3 regions of the Arthrobacter sp. YAF16 genome follow, and region 1 is predicted to be linked to each of the others. Evidence: riboswitches for the same ligand, from Rfam matches in the RefSeq annotation. Region 1 holds a riboswitch; each other region holds the start of a gene.
The links. Region 1 has a riboswitch for cyclic di-AMP ahead of AB4Y91_RS06570 (hypothetical protein). Riboswitches for the same ligand answer to the same signal wherever they lie in the genome.
Positions count from the first base shown of each region.

Region 2: linked by a shared signal. The riboswitch ahead of AB4Y91_RS09660 (M23 family metallopeptidase) and the one ahead of AB4Y91_RS06570 (hypothetical protein) in region 1 are both predicted to bind cyclic di-AMP.
Region 3: linked by a shared signal. The riboswitch ahead of AB4Y91_RS13710 (hypothetical protein) and the one ahead of AB4Y91_RS06570 (hypothetical protein) in region 1 are both predicted to bind cyclic di-AMP.

Region 1 is NZ_JBFRDC010000001.1:1,403,241-1,409,518, reverse strand. It holds gene AB4Y91_RS06575 (dihydrofolate reductase family protein) at 1-529, shown strand, start outside; gene AB4Y91_RS06570 (hypothetical protein) at 625-1,386, opposite strand; cyclic di-AMP (ydaO/yuaA leader) riboswitch at 1,391-1,556, opposite strand; gene AB4Y91_RS06565 (hypothetical protein) at 1,758-2,012, shown strand; gene AB4Y91_RS06560 (DNA alkylation repair protein) at 2,015-2,626, opposite strand; gene AB4Y91_RS06555 (Ig-like domain-containing protein) at 2,743-6,042, opposite strand.
Region 2 is NZ_JBFRDC010000003.1:91,692-97,969, forward strand. It holds gene AB4Y91_RS09625 (helicase-associated domain-containing protein) at 1-235, opposite strand, end outside; gene AB4Y91_RS09630 (hypothetical protein) at 246-479, opposite strand; gene AB4Y91_RS09635 (cold shock domain-containing protein) at 657-1,040, shown strand; gene AB4Y91_RS09640 (DUF3027 domain-containing protein) at 1,050-1,613, shown strand; gene AB4Y91_RS09645 (MFS transporter) at 1,656-3,005, shown strand; gene serC (phosphoserine transaminase) at 3,033-4,163, opposite strand; gene AB4Y91_RS09655 (metal-dependent transcriptional regulator) at 4,479-5,171, shown strand; cyclic di-AMP (ydaO/yuaA leader) riboswitch at 5,314-5,533, shown strand; gene AB4Y91_RS09660 (M23 family metallopeptidase) at 5,538-6,278, shown strand, end outside.
Region 3 is NZ_JBFRDC010000007.1:74,008-80,285, forward strand. It holds gene AB4Y91_RS13705 (VOC family protein) at 1-77, shown strand, start outside; gene AB4Y91_RS13710 (hypothetical protein) at 198-920, opposite strand; cyclic di-AMP (ydaO/yuaA leader) riboswitch at 919-1,099, opposite strand; gene AB4Y91_RS13715 (glycosyltransferase family 39 protein) at 1,335-3,371, opposite strand; gene AB4Y91_RS13720 (glycosyltransferase) at 3,372-4,799, opposite strand; gene AB4Y91_RS13725 (HAMP domain-containing sensor histidine kinase) at 4,912-6,278, opposite strand, start outside.

The DNA.
Region 1 (6,278 bases):
CTCCCTCGACGGTTTTTTCGAGGGGCCGAACGGAGAGATTGACTGGCACATGGTGGACGAGGAGCTCCACAGCCACTTCAACGAGCAACTGGCCTCTATGGGCGCCTTCCTGGACGGCCGCGTGACCTACGAACTGATGGCCGACTTCTGGCCGACGGCGGACCAGGATCCGTCCAGTACACCGGCTATGGTCGAGTTCGCCAAAATTTGGCGGGACATGCCGAAGATTGTCTACTCCAGGACGCTGGAACGGGCCGACTGGAACACCACGGTGGTGCGCGACGTCGTCGCCGATGACGTGCTGGAACTGAAGGCGCAGCCCGGCGGCGACTTGGCACTGGGCGGGGCTGACCTCGCCGATACCTTCCGCCGGCTCGGGCTCATTGACGGGTACTGGATTTATGTCCACCCGGTGCTGATCGGGCGGGGGAATCCCTTGTTCAAGTCAGCAGACGACAGGACCGCGCTCACGCTCGCCGGCACCCGCGCGTTTGGCAACGGCGTCGTCCTGCTGCGGTACGCCGTCTGAGCTCACCGGCCGGCGTAAACGTGCGCAAAAGCCGGTGGCCAGCTGCCGTTTAGCAGCCGACCACCGGCCCTGGAAAGAGGTTCTTACGCTTTTTGCTATGCGCTGGCGCGGACGAAGGTCACGCCACCCGTGGCGGTCAGCCAGGACAGCGGGTGCTTGATCGTCTGGTTGCTGCCGTTCATGCCACCGCTGATGGCCATGCCGTCACCGGCGTAGATGGCGACGTGGCCGGACTGGACGATCATGTCGCCGGGCTGCGGGGCACCCACAACCTTGCCGTAGCCCATGAACTGCTGGGGACCGAGGTCGCCCACGTGGATACCGGCCGCACCGAGGGCCTTCTCAACCATGGCGGTGCAGTCCTGGGTGATGCCGATCTGGCTGTAGGCGGCCGAAAGCATCGCGGCGTTGGCTCCGCCGGCTGCCGAGGCAGGTGCCACGGCCGCCTTCGCCTGAACGCTGACCTGCGGCGCTGCCGGCGCGAGCACCGGAGCAGGGGCAGGCGCGACAGCCGGAGCGGCGGCAACCGCAGGGGCGGTGACGGGCTTAGGCTGCTCGATCACGGGCGCCGGCGTGGTAGCGACTGCCGGGCGGGCGAAGCTGATCTGAACTGCGGAATCAGCGGTAACCGGCGCGGAGACCTTGCTGCCGACGTCAACCGACGAAGCCGGGGCGGTTTTGTTTTCGGCCGGGGCAACGGCTGCATTGGCTGCCATTCCGCTCGTGAGGACGAGGCCGGAGGCTGCGAAGATTACTGCGGCCTGACGACCGATGGTGCCTGATTTGCCCGAGAATGCTGAGGCCCGTCCGGCGGATGCGTCGGAACGATGGCGCGCAGAAGTAATGCTTGAAGTCATGTTTGTAGCCTCTCCCAATGCCTGCGAGGTGAGCTGTCGGATTCGGATGGGAGGCACCCGGCCGCGGGCCCGTCAATGCGGGCGCTGTGCGGCTTCACCCCAAGACCTGCTAAAACTGCAGGTCAAAAGTGGTTTCCCCGTCTCTGCCAGAAAGGTTGCATTCGGATCCCAGGCCGCGGCAGAGTTAGGCAATCGGCTCGGGAGCGCCCGTATCGGAAACAAACAGGCACCCATCTACGGTAACGGGCCCGGGCGGGAATGTCACATTCAGATAACGGAGCCGTGTCCTGGCGCGGAAGAAAGCCTAGGACGCTGCTACCTGCCAGCCATAGGATGAGGGCACCCAGCATTCCCCGAGCGGAGGCCCCGTTATGAACAGCCACTGTGTCGCAATTTGCCAGCTCAGCGATCAGCCGCAGGAGGATTTCGACGTCAACACAGAGCTGCTGGTTCTCGAGGGAAAGGAAATCCACGTAGCCACGTGGGACGCGGAACCGCGCGACGGCGGCTTCGATATCCACGTCCTGAATGACCGTGTGGACGCGCTCGGTTTTATGGTGGTGACCGACTGGCAGTTCCTCGACGGAAAGGCGTATGCCGTCGTGGAGCGCCGGCCCGGCACGTAGCGCTACTTCGCCATCCCGGAGGTGACGGCAGCGATCGCCTCCCTCACCAGACCGGCGTCGTCCGGGGTGCCCGACTCCGCCAGCCCGGCCTGGCGCCGGTAACGGTCCCAATCCCCTCCACCGGCCCGTAGCTCGCGGAGCGGCGCCATCAGGGCCGCCCGCCGCAGCCAATCGTCCGGGTCCTGCAGCCAGCGGCCCAGCACGGTTTCCGCGCGGGAACGGTTTTGGCCGTCCAGTCCCGCAATCAGCGGCCCGACGACATCGGTCGCCAGCGGATCGGCCAGCTCGCGCAGGCGCGCAGTCCGCAGGAAACCCTCGATCCGGGTCAGGTCCGAATTGTCCAGCAGGGCCAGGCTGGACTGCAGCAGGACGACGGCGGCAAGGCGGCGTTCGAAGACGGGCACCTCCCACAACTCCGAGCTGAGGGCGGTGACATCGTCGCGGCCGAGTGACCGGTACCGGCGCAGCGCGTCGCGGACAGTGCCGCGGACGGCGCCAACCGAGGAGCCGTAGCTCCCCAGGCCCGGGCCGTATTGCGCCTGCGCTTCCTCGGCCCGCTGCCACGAGCTCTCACGCAGCAGCGCCGCGTCAATGAAGTCACCGGCCTCGCTCATGGATCCATTCTGTCGTGCGGGGGCCGGCTTGGCCTAAGCAGCTGCGTCCTCCCGCGGGAAACCGTCGGCGAGCGCAGTGTCCTACGCGGACCGCTGGGGCCCGGGACTCGCACGCGCTAGCCGGTCACCAGTCTGGTTGAGCTATTCCAGGTCAACCGCCCGTGCTGGAAGTCCGAAGCCCGGCCCACGGACACTGCGTACTCGTCCCGGGTCGGATATCCCAGACGTCCCCTTTCCCTGCCGAGGGCCGTCCACTTGGCACGGATCGCACCGAGGACGTAGTGCGACCCGGTCTTCGCCGACCAGTAGATCGATGCACCGCCCGAGCCTGTGAAGTGGCTGTAACGCCCCACGCCATCGGGGGTGCGCGTCTCGTCTGACGTCGGATAGCCCAGCAGCCCCCGTTCCCTGCCCAGGGCCGACCACTTGGCACGGACCGCGCCCGTGATGAAGTGCGCCCCGGTGCTTGGCGTCCAGTAGATCGATGAACCCCCCGAACCTGTGAAGTGGCTGTAACGTCCCACGCCATCAGGGGTGCGCGCCTCGTCCGACGTCGGATAGCCCAGCAGTCCCCGTTCCCTGCCCAGGGCCGACCACTTGGCACGGACCGCGCCCGTGATGAGGTGCGCCCCGGTGCTTGGCGTCCAGTAAATGGATGCCCCGCCGGAGCCGGCGAAGTGTTCATACCGCCCGATCGTGTCCGGGGTTGTCAGCTGGTCGGTGGTGGGGAACCCCAGGACGCCGGCAGCGCCGCCCGCGGCCTTGTAGCGGGCGTAGATCGCGCCTGCGACCCAATGGGCCCCGGTGGACGGGGACCAGCAGATCACACCCTTGGTGTAGTCCTGGCATTTCCCTGCCCCCACCGGGTACTCCAATGTCAGCGACCTGCCGAGGACAGACCGCGGGTCACCGGCATTGGTCTGGTACGCCTTCAGGCCAATGGGATCGTCGACGCCCATTCCGGTGAGCATAACTTTCTGTGCTCCTTGGCCGTCGTCCGCGGTCAGCAGGTAGTAGGTGTCGGCGGTTCCGGCCTGACCGACCACCGTCGGCTTGAACGTCACGCTCTGATGTGCGGACTCTCCAGGCGGGATCACCAGGCCTTCCGAGATTGGAACGGTGGTGGAGAATACACCCTCCGGCGCCTTGGCCTTGGTGATCGTCAGGGGGATGTTGCCAGTGTTAGTAATGGTGAAATCCCGGGTGGCCGCAGCGCCGGCAGGCACATCACCAAAGTCCAGGGATGCCGGCAACTGCAGATGCGCTACGCCCGACACGGCGGTCGCCGTCACCGGTACCGTGAGCGATCCTCGGTCGCTCGTGATGAGGAGCTGATCAGCCACCGGGGTTGCCGTCGTCGGACTGAAGGTGACGGACACCGGAACGGAAGTAAGGGGTTGAATCTTCTGTCCCACGGCCGGCAGCGTGGCCGGGTCGACCGCAAGCTGGGCGTTGCCCGGCAAGGTGACGCCGGTGATCGTGGCGACGCTCGTGCCGGTGTTGACCACGTTTACGGTCTGGCGACTGCTGGTCTGGGTCGGCACGTCGGTGAATACCAGGGTGGGCGGCGTTGCCCCCAGTCCGTCCTTGGTGCCGACGCCGTGAACCCCCAGAAGGTCCGTCTCGCCGTCGGAGGTTTTGACGGTCAACGTCCCGTCGACCTGTCCGGCTACGGTCGGCGAGAAGGTGACCGGGACCGTCATGGTTCCGCCTTTGGCAAGCGTCCGGGGCAGTGTGAGGGCCTCGATCCCGAACGGCGCAGGTGCTGCGACGGAACTGACCGTAACAGCCCTGCTGGCGGTGATGATCAGGTTCCCTTTCACGGTGGTGCCTACCGCGGCGGTTCCCAGGTCCGTGTTTGTCGCCCCAACCGCTGAGGTCGTCGGGGCACCGAAGCCGATCACGTGCCCGTCCCGGGTTCCCACGTAGACGCGCCCGTTGTCAGTGGCAACCGTGGAAAACTTGGCGGCGGTGCCCAGCGGGGCCGCGAAAACCTGCTGAAGCTTACCGGTGCTGTCCGGCATTGCGCGGTAGGCACGGAGTTCCGCGCCGGTACCGGTGGGTCCCGTTACGTACACGGCCCAGACCAGGGCGGTGGAGGCGTTTGTACCGTTGGAGGTCACCGTGGGCGCCCCGGAGGTGTACCCGAAGGTACCAATGGACGTACCGACGGAGGCCAGCTGGATGCCGCCGGTGCTGCTGGCCAACAGCTTGTGCGCACGCAGGTAGCCCTTGTTCTCCACGGTGTAGATGTACCCGCCGTTTGTGGTCCCGAGGAACGCGGGCCTGCCCCAGACGCCACTGTACGGCCCGGCGCCGTCGAGGACGGCGTCCGTTCCGCCGCTCCCCTGCCCCATACCGCCCAGGTTGTCCCGGTCCAGCAGGTAGACCCGGCCGTCCTTGCCGACCTGGACCATCAGGCGAGGGTGGGCCGTGGTGCCGTAGCCGGTGGGGATGGCGATCGGGGCACCGGAACCCAGGTCGGCATCGTTCTGATCCAACTTGGCGTTGTTGGCCGGGCTGAAGAAGTCCGTGGCCTTGAGGTTTCCGTCGGCTCCGACGCTGACCCGAACGACTGACTCTGCGAGGGTCGCCGGAGGGGTCTTGCCCGGTCCCGGCTTAGGGGAAATCCCGTTCCCGGTGGAAAACAGGATCTGGCCGGTGCCGTCGGAGACCAGGCCGCCGCCGGATTGCCAGATTCCGCCCTCCGCACTGCTGTTGCCGGACTCGGTGGCCCACATCGTGGTCTGCCGGCCTGCGGTGGACACCCCGACGACGTAGCCGACAAACGGTGCCCAGTCGCAGTGGCTGGCGAAACCGGCGTAGACCACGCCATCCAGCAGGAGAAGCCCGGGCCGCTGCATCGCAGTCATCGCGTTGAACGGCCGTGTCGGGTCGTTAGTGGGCGCGCCGTTGATGAGCACCGGGAACCCTGGCCTCTCGGCCCCCGTGACCCTGTCCAGCGAATGCATGTACCAGTGCGGGAGCTGCGGCGTCGCTCCGTCGTTCGTCTTCGCCATCAGGAAGACGCTGTTGGTCGCGGCGTCGAAGACCGGAGTGGACGTGACTCCGATGTTGGGGGTGAGGTCACCGCAGCTTACGGTCGCTGCCGGCCAGGCCGGACCGAGGTTGCGCTGCCACTTCACCGCTCCGGTGCCGCCGTCCAGGCCGTAGACGTTGTTGTTCTCCGTCGCGGCTATGACGGTGCCGCCCACCACGAGCGGCTGGGCGTACACCTGGCCGTCCACGGCGGTGGAAAAAAGCTTGCCGAAATTTGATGACGCGACCGACGTCGGCGAAAGCGCAGTCTCGTTGCTGTCCCACCCTGTCCGTAGCAAATCGTGCGCGATCGTGCCGACGTCGGCAGAGGCCGGACCGCTGACGGATAGCCCGGCCAGGGCGAGCGATGACGCCACGAAGATCGCCCACGCGCGTCGGGTCCGCGACCGTCGCCGGGAGGGAGCCTGGGACCATCCGGCAGCCCGCTTCCGCTTGAAATGGGATGCCCCGGCCGCGCCCCCACAGCGACCAGGAAAATGTCCGGACAAAGCACGAAGTGCCGCTTGTTCACGCATGGCTGAGACCCGTTTCTGAACATTCAATTGACTAACTCCACCCAGTACTCCGGAGCCTAGAAGCGCCGAAAGAGCAG
Region 2 (6,278 bases), on a different contig from region 1:
TGTGTCCGGTGTCCGTGTTGGTGCACAGGTGCAGGGTTTCGAGCACCTGCATTTGCGGACGGTTCAGCCGTTCCAGCGCCCGTTGCACACTGACCCGGCCGCTGGCCCGGGCGGCGAGGGCGGAGAAATCCGGCACCGGCGGGGAAATCAGGTCCGGCCGCGCGGAGAACAGGGCCCGCAACGAGTCGTCGCTGCGGGACTGCAGTTCCTTGCTGAGCGCGCGGATGAGGGACATCAGTCCAACGCTACCTTCCGCCGTGCCCGGGTGTCCGGCGCCGGGCAGCGACGGCGTCGACCACCAGGGCGAGCATGAGCAGGAACGCCACGGGCAGCCCGTAGAGCGCGGTCGACGTGACCCAGGCCGGCGCCACCGTGTTGTTGAAGGCCATGACCATGACGGCTCCGACGGCGGCCAGCGAGAGCGCGGCAACGGTGGCCGCAAGAATCAAGAGGGGCCGCCGGAAGCGCTGTGGTGTCATGGAGGCAACGCTAACAGCCCGGCTTCGCCCGCGCCTCAAGCCGTCAAAGTGGCCAAGGCAGGATAACCTTGGAGGAACAGACCAACACGGTCCGGGCAGTCACACCCTGAACCCGCATATCCATGCGGATGCGGTGACCGCCGGCCGCGTCCCCGCAGAACGAAGAAGGTTGATTACGTGCCTACCGGCAAGGTCAAGTGGTATGACAAGGAAAAGGGCTTCGGATTCCTCGCAGGCGAAGACGGCCAGGAGGTCTTCCTGCCCAAGTCGGCGCTGCCCGAGGGCGTAACCGAGCTCAAAGCCGGAACCCGGGTGGAATTCGGCGTCGCCGACGGCCGCAAGGGAGCCCAGGCCCTGGGCCTGCGGGTGCTGGACAAGACCCCGTCGATCGCCAAGGCCAAGCGACCCAGCGCCAAGGACCTCGCACCGCTGGTGCAGGATCTCGTCAGCGTGCTGGACAACCTCTCGGGAACGCTGTCCGCGGGCAAGTACCCGGAAGGCAACAAGGCCAAGGCGATCGCCGTCGCGCTTCGTAAGGTCGCCGACGAGCTGGACGCGTAAGGCTCTGCGATGACAACGGAACCTGAACAGAACGCCGCCGCGGCGGCCGGTGCGGCCGCCAAGGCCGCCGGCGCCAAAGCAGGATCCAAGCCGCGCTACGGCGTGCCCGTGTGGCGCGTCGGCAAGCCCGACGCCTTCCTGGCCGCGTCCGTCGATGTGGCCCGTGCCGCCGTGGAAGGCATCGCGCCGGCAGAGCAGATCGGCCGGCACCTGGGCGCGAAGAGCGAAGGCGACCGCCTGGTCACGCACCTCTTCGAGTCCAAGCTGCCCGGCTACGGCGGTTGGCAGTGGTACGCGGTGCTGACCCGCAATTCGCGCTCCAAGACCGTGACGGTGGATGAGCTGGGCCTGCTGCCCTCCGAGGATTCCATCCTGGCCCCGGAGTGGGTTCCGTGGGCCGAACGCGTGCGCCCGGAAGATGCGCAGCAGGACGAGGCCGCCGAAGCTCCCGCCGCCGCGGCTGCGTCGGATGAGACCGCCGACGACGGTGCCGCGGAGGCGCAGGCAGAGCCTGCCGAAGCAGGAACCGACGCTGGAGCGGTCCAGGACGAGTCCGCCGTCGAGGTCGACTAACGGTTTGGGGCCGTTCGGGAGCGTGCAGCGGAAGGTCGGGACATGAGGTCCACCTTCAAATCGCTGCACATCCTGAACTACCGGATCTGGTTCATCGGCGCCCTGATCTCCAATATCGGGACCTGGATGCAGCGCACCGCGCAGGACTGGCTGGTCTTTGACCATCTGAGTGCCCAGGACGCCGGCGCCATGGGCATCACGATGGCCCTGCAGCTGGGACCACAGCTCTTCCTCGCCCCCGTCGCCGGGCTGGTCGCCGACCGCTTCAACCGCAAGCAGCTGCTGGTCCTGACACAGTCCTCCATGGCCGTGTTGAGCGCAGCGCTCGGTGCCCTGGTGCTGTCCGGGGCCGCGCAGCTCTGGCACGTCTACATATTCGCCCTGCTGCTGGGCGTGGTCTCCGCCCTGGACGCCCCGGTGCGCCAGACCTTTGTCTCCGAACTGGTGCGCGACGACTACCTGCCCAACGCCGTTGCCCTCAACAGCGCCTCGTTCAACGTGGCCCGGATGATCGGCCCGGCCGTCGCCGGCCTGCTCACCGTGGCCATCGGGCCCGGCTGGGTCTTCCTGGTCAACACCGTCACGTTCCTGGCGCTGCTCCTGAGCCTGGCCAAAATCCCCGCCGCCTCGCTGCGCCAGCTGCCCCGGGCGCCGGCCGGGAAGGGCCGGATCCGCGAGGGCCTGCGCTACGTGCGTTTCCGGCCGGACATTGTGATGGTGCTGGTGGCGGTGTTCATCGTGGGAACCCTGGGGCTGAACTTCGTCCTCTTTATCGCTGCCATGGTCGGCACCGAATTCGGCCTCGATGCCGGCGCCTTCGGCCTGATGAACTCGATCATGGCGATCGGTTCAGTCGCCGGAGCGCTGCTCTCGGCCGGGCGGGGCCGGCCGCGCATGCGCGTGATCTTCGGCGCGGCCGGCGCCTTCGGCCTGACCTCCGGCCTCGCCGCGCTGGCGCCGGACTACTTCTGGTTCGGCGTCGCGCTGGTGCCGGTCGGCCTCTTCGCGATCACCATGATGACCAGCGCCAACGGTTACGTCCAGACCACCACGGACCCGGTGATGCGCGGCCGCGTGATGGCCTTGTATATGGCGATCTTCATGGGCGGCACCCCGATCGGCGCACCGCTGGTCGGCTGGGTGGCGAACGTCGCCGGCGCGCGCTGGTCCATGGGGGTGGCGGCGGCCTCCGGGCTGATCGCGGCACTGATCGGCATACTCTGGATTGTCCGGGCCAAGCAGCTGCGGATCGCCTTCAACCGGCGTGCGCGGGGCCTGCGGTATTTCCGGGTCGTCCCCGGCAGCTCTGTGACCGGCGGCTCGGCGACCGGCGGCTCGGCGACCGGCGGCGCCGCCCGGGAGGAAGACCCGGACGACGCCGTCGACCGCTGACGCGTCCCGGAAGGGACGCCGCGGTGGCTACTTCTTGAGCTCGCCGACGACGAAGTCGATGCACTCGAGCAGTGCGGAGACGTCGTCGGGTTCGATCGCCACGAAGGTGGCGATGCGCAGCTGGTTCCGTCCCAGCTTGCGGTACGGCTCGGTATCCACGATCCCGTTGGCGCGCAGGACCTTGGCGATGGCGGAGGCGTCGATCGAGTCGTCGAAGTCGATGGTCGCAATCACGTTGGACCGGTCCTCGGCCCTGGCTACGAACGGCGTGGCGGAGGCGGAGGCCTCGGCCCAGCGGTAGATGCGTCCGGCCGAGTCGGCGGTGCGGGCGGCGGCGAAGTCGAGGCCGCCGTTGGCGTTGAGCCACTGCACCTGCGCGTCCAGGGTCACGAGGGTGGCCAGCGCCGGAGTGTTGTAGGTCTGGTTCAGCCGCGAGTTGTCGATCGCGGTCTGGAGGTCCAGGAAGTCCGGGATCCAGCGGCCGCCGGCCTTGATCCGGGCCGCGCGCTCCAAAGCCGCCGGGGAGAACAGTCCAAGCCAGAGGCCGCCGTCGGAGGCGAAGTTCTTCTGCGGGGCAAAGTAGTAGACGTCGGCCTCGGCGACGTCCACGTCCAGGCCGCCGGCCGCGGAGGTGGCATCCACCAGCACGAGGGAGCCTGCATCGGCGCCGGCCACGCGCTTGACCGGCGCGGCGACACCGGTGGAGGTCTCATTCTGCGGCCACGCGTAGGCATCGACGCCGGCCTCGGCCCGCGCCTCGGGTCGGGTGCCGGGCTCGGATTTGATGATCGAGGACTCGGCCAGGAACGGTGCCTTGTTGGTGGCCGCGGCGAACTTCGAGCCGAATTCGCCGAAAGACAGGTGCTGCGCCTTGTTTTCCACGAGGCCGAAGCTGGCAATGTCCCAGAACGCCGTGGACCCGCCGACGCCGAGGATGACCTCGTAGCCCTCCGGGGCGCGGAAGAAGTCGCTCAGTCCGCTCCGGACCGATCCCACGAGGTTCTTGACCGGGGCCTGGCGGTGCGAGGTCCCCAGCAGCGTCGCCGCCGCCGCAGACAGGGCCTCCATCTGCTCCGGCCGGACCTTCGACGGGCCGGCGCCAAACCGGCCGTCCTTGGGCAGGAGGTTCGCGGGGATGGTGATGCTGGTGTCGCTCACAGGGGCTCCAATTTTCGGCTGGGTGTGTGGCGTGGCTTGGACGGGCTCTGCCGGGCGTGACCGGGACCCGCTATTTATTCTGCCCGACGGCCCCACGCGGGTGGGAATAAAGCCCGTCATAGTCCGGTCATTGAGACGGCGGCCCGGCGCCGGGCGGGGCGTAGTCCACAGGTCCGCGCGGCAGCCCACAGATTATCCGGACTAATTCAAAATAGGCTAGGCTGTGCGGTGACGTACGGCGGATCTCGCCAGGGCGCAACCCGCACGCTGTACGGTGGGAATGACGCAAGGACGGCGCTCGAGGAGCTGAGCTGAATGACGGATCTGATCGATACCACCGAGATGTATCTCCGGACCATCCTGGAACTTGAAGAAGAGAACATCATCGCCCTCCGCGCCCGCATCGCCGAGCGGCTCCGTCACTCCGGCCCCACCGTTTCCCAGACCGTCGGCCGCATGGAGCGCGACGGCCTCGTGGTTGTCTCCGGCGACCGGCACCTTGAACTGACCGAAACGGGCCGGAAGCGCGCCATCGAGGTCATGCGCAAGCACCGCCTGGCCGAACGGCTGCTTGCCGACGTGATCGGGCTCGACTGGGCCTACGTCCATGAGGAAGCGTGCCGCTGGGAGCACGTGATGAGCGAACGGGTCGAGCGCCGCATTTTCGAAATGCTGGACCACCCGACCGTGTCCCCCTACGGGAACCCGATTCCCGGACTCGCCGAACTGGGCGGGCTTCCGACGCCGGACCGCGGCGCCGTGGTCAACCTGCTTGACGCCATGGCCGGCTACGGCGCCGACTCGCGGATCACCGTGAGCCGGCTGGCCGAGCCGATCCAGGTCGAGCCGGAGCTGCTGGTCCAGCTGGACGAGGGCGGAATCCGTCCGGGCGCCAGGGTGTCGCTGGAGCGGGTGGGGGAGTACATCTCGGTCCGGGTCCCCGACATTGAAGGCGCCCTCGAGCTGCCTCCCGAGGTCGCCGCCCATGTGTTCGTTACGCTCGGGTAACCCGGCGTCAAAATCCTTCCGCCGGACAGCAGGTAAGTTGTGCACAGGCGAGATAACGGAATTATTACCGCCTGCCTTAATCCCCTATAGTTGATGACTAGCACTGATACTAAAGCGTTATCTGATCCGGAGCCGAGCTCTGCCAGCGGATCAGCCGGCGATTCACCTTCTGGCAGAGGCGGGGGAACCACAACCGGCTGTTGATTCAACAGCCTTGGGGTGAAGTCCGCTAGCGGCAAGCAATTCAAACTGGGACCTCCGTGGATGCCCCTGCGTCTGGATGCTTGCACCGGCGGACCGGGTCTTTGATCTCTCTGACCCGAATCCGACAGCTAACTTCGCAGGCTATCCAGAGAGGAACCGTTCTTGACCACCCAGACCGTCAGGGGCCGCCGTCGTGCGACCGGTCCCGCTCCGGAGCCACGCCCGGCCGCCGTCGTCCTCGACGAGCGCCCGCGTGACGCGCACCGCGAAGCGCGCCGCGGCCGGCGCAGCGCGTTCCGTCAGGTAACAGACTTCGCCGCTGTCAGCGGCGTGGGGCAGAAGGCAGGCATTGCCCTGGCCGCCACGGGTTTGGTCCTCACCGTTACAGTTCCGGCCACCGGCCCCGTGATGGCCACCGATGCGGCCAGGTCCGGTTCGGTTTCCGCGGCGGCCCAGCCCGAGGTCAAGGCCCCGGCCGCCGAGATCAACTTCAACCGCACGGCCGTCACCACCAAGGGTGACCCGGACAGCAAGCTCAAGCAGTTGCTGAGCGCGCAGTCCGTCGGCAGCATCACCCGGGCAGCCTCCGCGGGCAGCCTCGGGGCGCCGCTGGATTCCATGGTCACGGCCTCGCCGTTCGGCTACCGGGTCAGTCCCATCACGGGAGCCGTCGGGGAATTCCACCGGGGCCAGGACTACGCGGCCCAGTGCGGCACTCCTGTACATGCCGCCGCGAGCGGCACCGTAACCTTTTCCGGCTGGCACCCCTACGGGGGCGGCAACCGGGTCGTGATCGACCATGGCAACGGCCTGGAGACCACGTACAACCACTTGTCGTCCTCCGACGTCCACGTGGGCCAGCAGGTCTCACGTGGCGATGTGGTGGCGATGAGCGGGACCACC
Region 3 (6,278 bases), on a different contig from region 1:
GGCATTTCGTCTACTTCGCCGATCCCGACGGCAACAAATGGGGGGTGCAGTACATTCCCAACCGTCCGAACGGCTAGCGCGGCGGCGCGGTTCCGTAGCGCGGCCCGTATTCCGCAGGCGGCGCGGCGGCAGGCGCACGTGAGGCCCCGGATCCAAGGATCCGGGGCCTCACTCATGGCATGCAGCCTCGGCCGCGCTTAGTACCAGTTGTTCGCGTAGTGGAAGTTCAGGGCGCCGCACGGTGAACCGTAGCGGTCCTGCACGTACTGCAGTCCCCAGTTGATCTGGGTCCGGTAGTTGGTCCGGTAATCGGCGCCGGCGCTGGCCATCTTTTCGGCGGGCAGCGATTGGACCACGCCGTAAGCGCCGCTGCTGGCGTTGGTAGCCGTGGTCTTCCAGTCGGACTCCCTGGTCCACAACTTCATCAGGCATTGCATCTCGCTCGGGGCCCAGCCGTGGGCGGGCAGCTGAGAGGCGGCGTAGGCCTGCGCACCGGCGGGGTCGTCAATGGCGACCGGCTTCGCGGGAGCAGGCGCCTTGGCAGCCGGAGCCGGCGCCTTGGCCGCCGGGGCCTTAGCGGGCTTGATTTTGGAGGCCTGGGCCTCCACGCTCATCGGGGCGGGCGAGGTGGGCGTGTTGCTGCCGACGCGTTCGAAGTCCAGGGTCTGCAGGGACGCGGCCGTGTTTTTCGACGCTTCGGCCGTATGCGCTGCAGTGCCGGAGGCCTGGCCCGCGGCCCCTGCCCCCAGCAGGACGGCGAAAGCGGTGGCTACGACGGCGGCGCGCTTGCCGTTGGTCCGGGCACGGGGCCTGGACGGGCTCGAAGTGTGCTTCGCCGGCTCGGCGCGGTGGCGCGCGCGCTCGGCGTCGGACGTGCGTTTAGCGCCTTCTGGGCGCGTGGGTGCCTTGATTTCAGTCATGTTCGCCTCTCAACGCCTACGGAGTTAGCTGTCGGGTTCGGATGCGAAATCCGGCCGCACGGAATCTCGACGTGGCGGCTTAACCCCAAGGGTGCATGGATGCAGAATGCCCGGGAACTCTGGGTTCCCCGTCTCTGCCTGGTCCATGGGAATCCGGGTAGCGGCAGAGTTTGGCGTCAGCCCGGACACGCGGCCAGATCGATGGCCGCACCCTAAAACGGTACCGGACTTTCAATCAGATGTCACATTTAGGTAACGGCTGGCCCCTGCTGCGGAGCGGCGTCTTGCCTTCACGGCCGCCGCGTGGGTGCCCGTTTCGACGGTTCCGTGCCCGCTCGACGCCGGTAAGCATCGAGCGGGCACGGAACCGTCGAAACGGCGCGGCGGAGACGGAGGCAAGCGGGGGAGAGGAGCCTACTTCGCCAGCGTGTACACGGTGGCGTTCCCCACGGTCTGGGCCTGGTAGTTGGCCGCGACCCAGCTGGCGACCTCGGAGTTGCCGCCGCGGCCCCCGCCCAGGCCGCCCAGGCCGCCGGAGATGAAGTAGCCGATCTCGCCGCGGTCCACCATCGCTTGGAACTGCTCGAGCGTGGGGTACGGGTCGCCGCCGTTCCAGCCGCCCAGCGCGATCACATTGGTGCCGGTGGCGAGTTCCAGGCTGGCGGCCTGGGTGGCGCCGGAGACAATCCCGGACCATTTGGCGCCGGAGGACTTCAGCAACGCTGTCAGCTCGGCCGACGCCGTATCCGCGCCGGGTCCGCCGGGCCCGCCGGCGGCCGCCCCGCTGGAACCGAGGATCCCGCCGTCCGGCCTGCCCGCCGCCCCGAAGCCGCCGCCCATCGCGGACGCGGTGGGCCCGGAGGTGGGGATTGACCCCGAATGCGCCTGGGCCGCCGTCGCCAGCGTCCAGGCGGTGGTCCCGAGCCCGCCGGCCAGCAGTGAAAGGACCACGACGCCGGCCGCAGCGGCTTTGCGGAGCCGGGCCGGGAGCGCCGCCAGGCTGTCCACCCGGAGCAGCAGCGCCGCGGCGGCCAGCACGCCCAGGACGACGGCGATCACCCGGAGCCCGGGCAGCCATGCCGGGTCGCGGCCCAGGAGCACGGCGGACCAGACCGAGGCAGCCAACACCGTCACGGCCAGGACCATCCGAGCGGGCCAGTGGGTCCGGCCGCGCCACAGTTCCGCCGAGCCGATGCCCACCAGGGCCGCGACGGCGGGGGCCAGTGCCACGGCATAGTACGGATGCACGGTGCCGCTCATGAAGCTGAAGATGCCTGCCGTGATCAGCAGCCAGCCGCCCCAGAGCAGGAGCGCGGCACGGGTGGCGGAGGTCCGGGCCTCGCGCCGGGTGAACCACAAACCTGCCACCAGCAGAACCAGGGCCGCCGGCAACAGCCAGGACACTTCACCGCCGAAACTGGTTCCGAACATCCGGGTGATCCCGGCCGCGCCGCCGAAGCCCACGTTGCCGTTTCCGCCCGGGCCGCCGGCATTTCCGCCGGGCATCCCGCCGGGCATCCCGCCGCCGGACCCGGTGATCCGGCCCAGGCCGTTGTAGCCGAAGGTGAGTTCCAGGAAGCTGTTGGTCTCCGACCCCGCCATGTACGGCCGGGCCGAGGCGGGAGTGAGCTGGAACAGCGCCAGGTAGCTGCCGGCCACGACGGCGATCCCCGCCGCGGCGGCGAGGAGGTGCAGGAGCCGGCGGCCGAGGGTGGTGGGTGCCGCCCACAGGTAGGCCAGGGCCAGTCCGGGCACAATCAGGAAGCCCTGCAGCATCTTGGTCAGGAATGCCAGGCCGATTACCGCGCCGGCTACGGCGAGCCATTTCCAGCCGGCCTTTTCGATGGCGCGGGTGGTGAGGTAGGCGGCCAGCACCAAGCACAGGGTGAGCATGGCGTCGGGGTTGTTGAAGCGGAACATCAGGGCTGCCACTGGGGTCAGCGCCAGGGCGCCGCCGGCCAGCAGGCCCGCCGCGGGACCGGACACGCGTTTGACGGTCAGGTACAGAAGTCCGACGGCGGCCACCCCCATCAGCGCCTGGGGAATGAGCATGCTCAGTGCCGAGAAACCGAAGATCCGCCCGGCGAGGGCCGGGATCCAGAGCGCGGCCGGTGGCTTGTCCACCGTGATGGCGTTGCCCGCGTCGAGGGAGCCGAACAGCAGCGCGGTCCAGTCCTTGGTGCCGGCCTGGATCGCTGCGGCGTAGAAGGAGTTGGCGTAGCCGGTGGCTTCCAGGTTCCACAGGTACATCACTGCGGTGAAGACCAGCAGCAGGGCCGCCGAGGGCCGCACCCACCGCCGCTGTGGTCCGAACAGCAGGCGTGCCCGGCGGTCCTGCGCGGCGGCCGGTCGAGGAGCTGCCGGGCGGGTCGCCGTCGTCGAGTGTGCGGGCGCCGATGCGGGCGTGCTGCCGGCCGGGCCGCCGGTGGCGGGGTCGAGGGTTGCGGTCATTTACTTGGCCGTTTCTGTGTGGGGGAGGGCTGAGTCGTTGGCGGCAGACGCCGGAGCATAGGGAACGGCGCCGGGGGCCGGAGGAATGGGGGCGCCCCGACGGCGGAAGACCACGTGCCGGAACAGCAGGAATTTGATGGCGGTGGCGGCCAGGTTGGCGGCGGTCACTGTGACCAGTTCCAGCCAGCGGTCAGGGGTTCCGCCGGACGTGCCGTGGACGAAGGCGAGCGCACCGGAGGTCAGGGCCAGCCCGATCCCGAAGACCAGCAGCCCCTCGAAATGGTGGCAGGCCGCCTGGCTGCTGCCCTGGATGCCGAAGGTGAAGCGCCGGTTCGCCGCGGTGTTGGCCACCGCGGTAGTGAGCAAGGCGAGGAAGTTGGCCAGCTGCGGGTCCATGATTCCCCGGCAGAGCACGAAGATCAGCAAGTACGCGAGGGTCGAAGCCACCCCGATGCTGCCGAAGCGCACGAGCTGGCCGAAGAGGCTTCCGCCGGGGCTTTGTTCCTGGGCCCGGGACGAAGCCGGCAGCGGTCCGCGGGCCAGGGCGGAGCGGAGTTCGGGAACCGGGATCCGGCCCGAGAGCAGGTCCCGGCTCAGCCGGGCCATGCCGCGCAGGTCCGCGATGGCCGTCTGGACGATGTCCACGCTGGAGTCCGGGTCGTCGGTCCAATCGACCGGGACTTCGTGGACGCGCAGGCCGCACCTCTCGGCGAGTACCAGCAGCTCTGTGTCGAAGAACCAGGCGTTGTCCAGCGTGTGCGGGAGCAGCTGCCGGGCCACGTCCGCCCGGATGGCCTTGAAGCCGCACTGGGCGTCGCTGAAGTGGGCGCCCAGGCACGACTGCAGCAGCAAGTTGTAGCTGCGCGAGATGAATTCCCGTTTGGGTCCGCGGACCACACGCGAGTTGTGGGTCAGCCGGGTCCCGATCGCGAGGTCCGAGTGCCCCGAAATGAGCGGGGCCAGCACGGGGCCGAGCGCCGCCAGGTCGGTGGACAGGTCCACGTCCATGTACGCCAGGAGCGGCGACGGCGAGGCAAGCCACACCTTGCGCAGCGCATTCCCGCGGCCTTTTTCGGCCATGTGGACGACGTTGACCTCCCGGAGCTCACGGGCGACGCGTTCCGCCGTCTGGAGTGTTCCGTCGGTGCTGGCGTTATCCGCCACCGTGATCCGAAAGGAATGCGGGAAGCAGCCGACAAGGTAGGCGTGCAGCCGGCGCAGGCACGCTTCGAGGTCCCGTTCCTCGTTGAACACCGGAATGGTGACATCCAGCACCGGTGTGGTGGTGCGGGTGTCGATGGCTGAACGCAGGCTCCCGGGGCCGGTGACCGCCGGGGCCAACGGGCCCGGGCCGGGCGGCGCGGCCGGGCCGGCCGGCGTCGCCGTGGAGTGGGGCAGTGTTCCTGGGGCCTGGTCTGTGAACGTCATGGCTCAACTTTCCCGGCGGCCCATATGAGGGCTTTAGGGTCAGGCTGTGCGGGGGCTGTGGAAGTGTGGACCGGCGCCGCCGTGCCGCCGTCCGGACGTGCGCAGCCGCCCGCTACGCCAGCGGAGGCGCCGCGGGCAGCCGAACGGCGAACTCTGTCCGGCCCGGCCGGGACGTGACCTCGACGGTCCCGCCGTGCGCCTCCACGATCGACTGCACAATCGACAAGCCCAGGCCGCTGGTGCCCTCGGAGGCGGCGGCCGCTGTCGCGACCGCCGACGTGCCCTCACGGCTTCGCACCGGACGGGCCTCGGAACCGGCGGCCGGATTGGTGCGCGCGGCGTCGGCCCTGGCGAACCGGGCGAAGACCCGGCCGAGGAATTCGGGGGCGATGCCGCTGCCGTTGTCCGTCACGGTGACCACGGCGCTGCCGTCAGCCGAACGCATGACGCCCGTGACCACCTTCGTCCCGGGGGCCGTGTGTTTGCGGGCATTGGACAGGAGGTTGGCGAGGACCTGGTGAAGCTGGGTCGCGTCCCCGCGCACCACCACGGGTTCGTCCGGGAGCTCCAGCTGCCAGAGGCGGTCGGGTGCCATGACTTTCTCGTCGCTCACCGTTTCGACGGCCAGCTGGGTGAGGTCGACGTCGGTGACCTTGAGCGGCTGCCCCTCGTCCAGCCGTGCCAGCAGCAGCAGGTCCTCCACCAGGGTGGTCATCCGCTCGGACTGGCTTTGGACGCGGGCTAGTGACTTCTCGCCGTCGGGCGTGAAATGCTCGGTCATCCGCATCAGCTCCGTGTAGCCGCGGATCGCGGTGAGCGGGGTGCGGAGCTCGTGCGAGGCATCGGCGACAAACTGCCGCACCCTCATCTCGCTCTCCTGCCGTGCCTCGAGGGCGTTGGAGACGTTGTCCAGCATCTGGTTCAGCGCGTAGCCCACGCTGCCCACCTCGGTTCCCGGATGGGCAGCCGACGCCGGGACCCGCACGCCCAGGGCCACCTCGCCGGCGTCCAGCGGCAAACGCGAGACCTTGGTGGCCACCTCGGAGAGCTGTTCCAGCGGCTTCATGGTCCGCCGGATGAGAGCGGTGCCGGCGAGGCCGATCAGCACGAGGCCGCCCGCCGATACCACCCCCAGGGTCCAGACGAGCGAGGCCAGCGTGTTCTGCTTTTCGTCCAGTGGGAGGCCGGTGACGATCACGTCGCCATAGGTTGCGCGCACAGCCGTCAGTCGGTAGTCGCCGGCCGAGAGCGTCCGGTCCACGGGCACGCCGTTCGGGGTCAGGGCCAGGAGGACGGCGTTGTCATCGGAGGACAGGCTCTTTCTGGTGGCGTCCCCGGCCAGGAAGCCTGCGCTGGCCACCGTGCCGGCCAGCAGCCGGGCGTTGAGCGTCCCGATGCCCTGACCCCGGGCTTCGAGCGGGTCGGGGCGCCTTCCCGCATCGTCCGGGGAGGGCCTGCCGAACTCGCTCGACCGGTGGG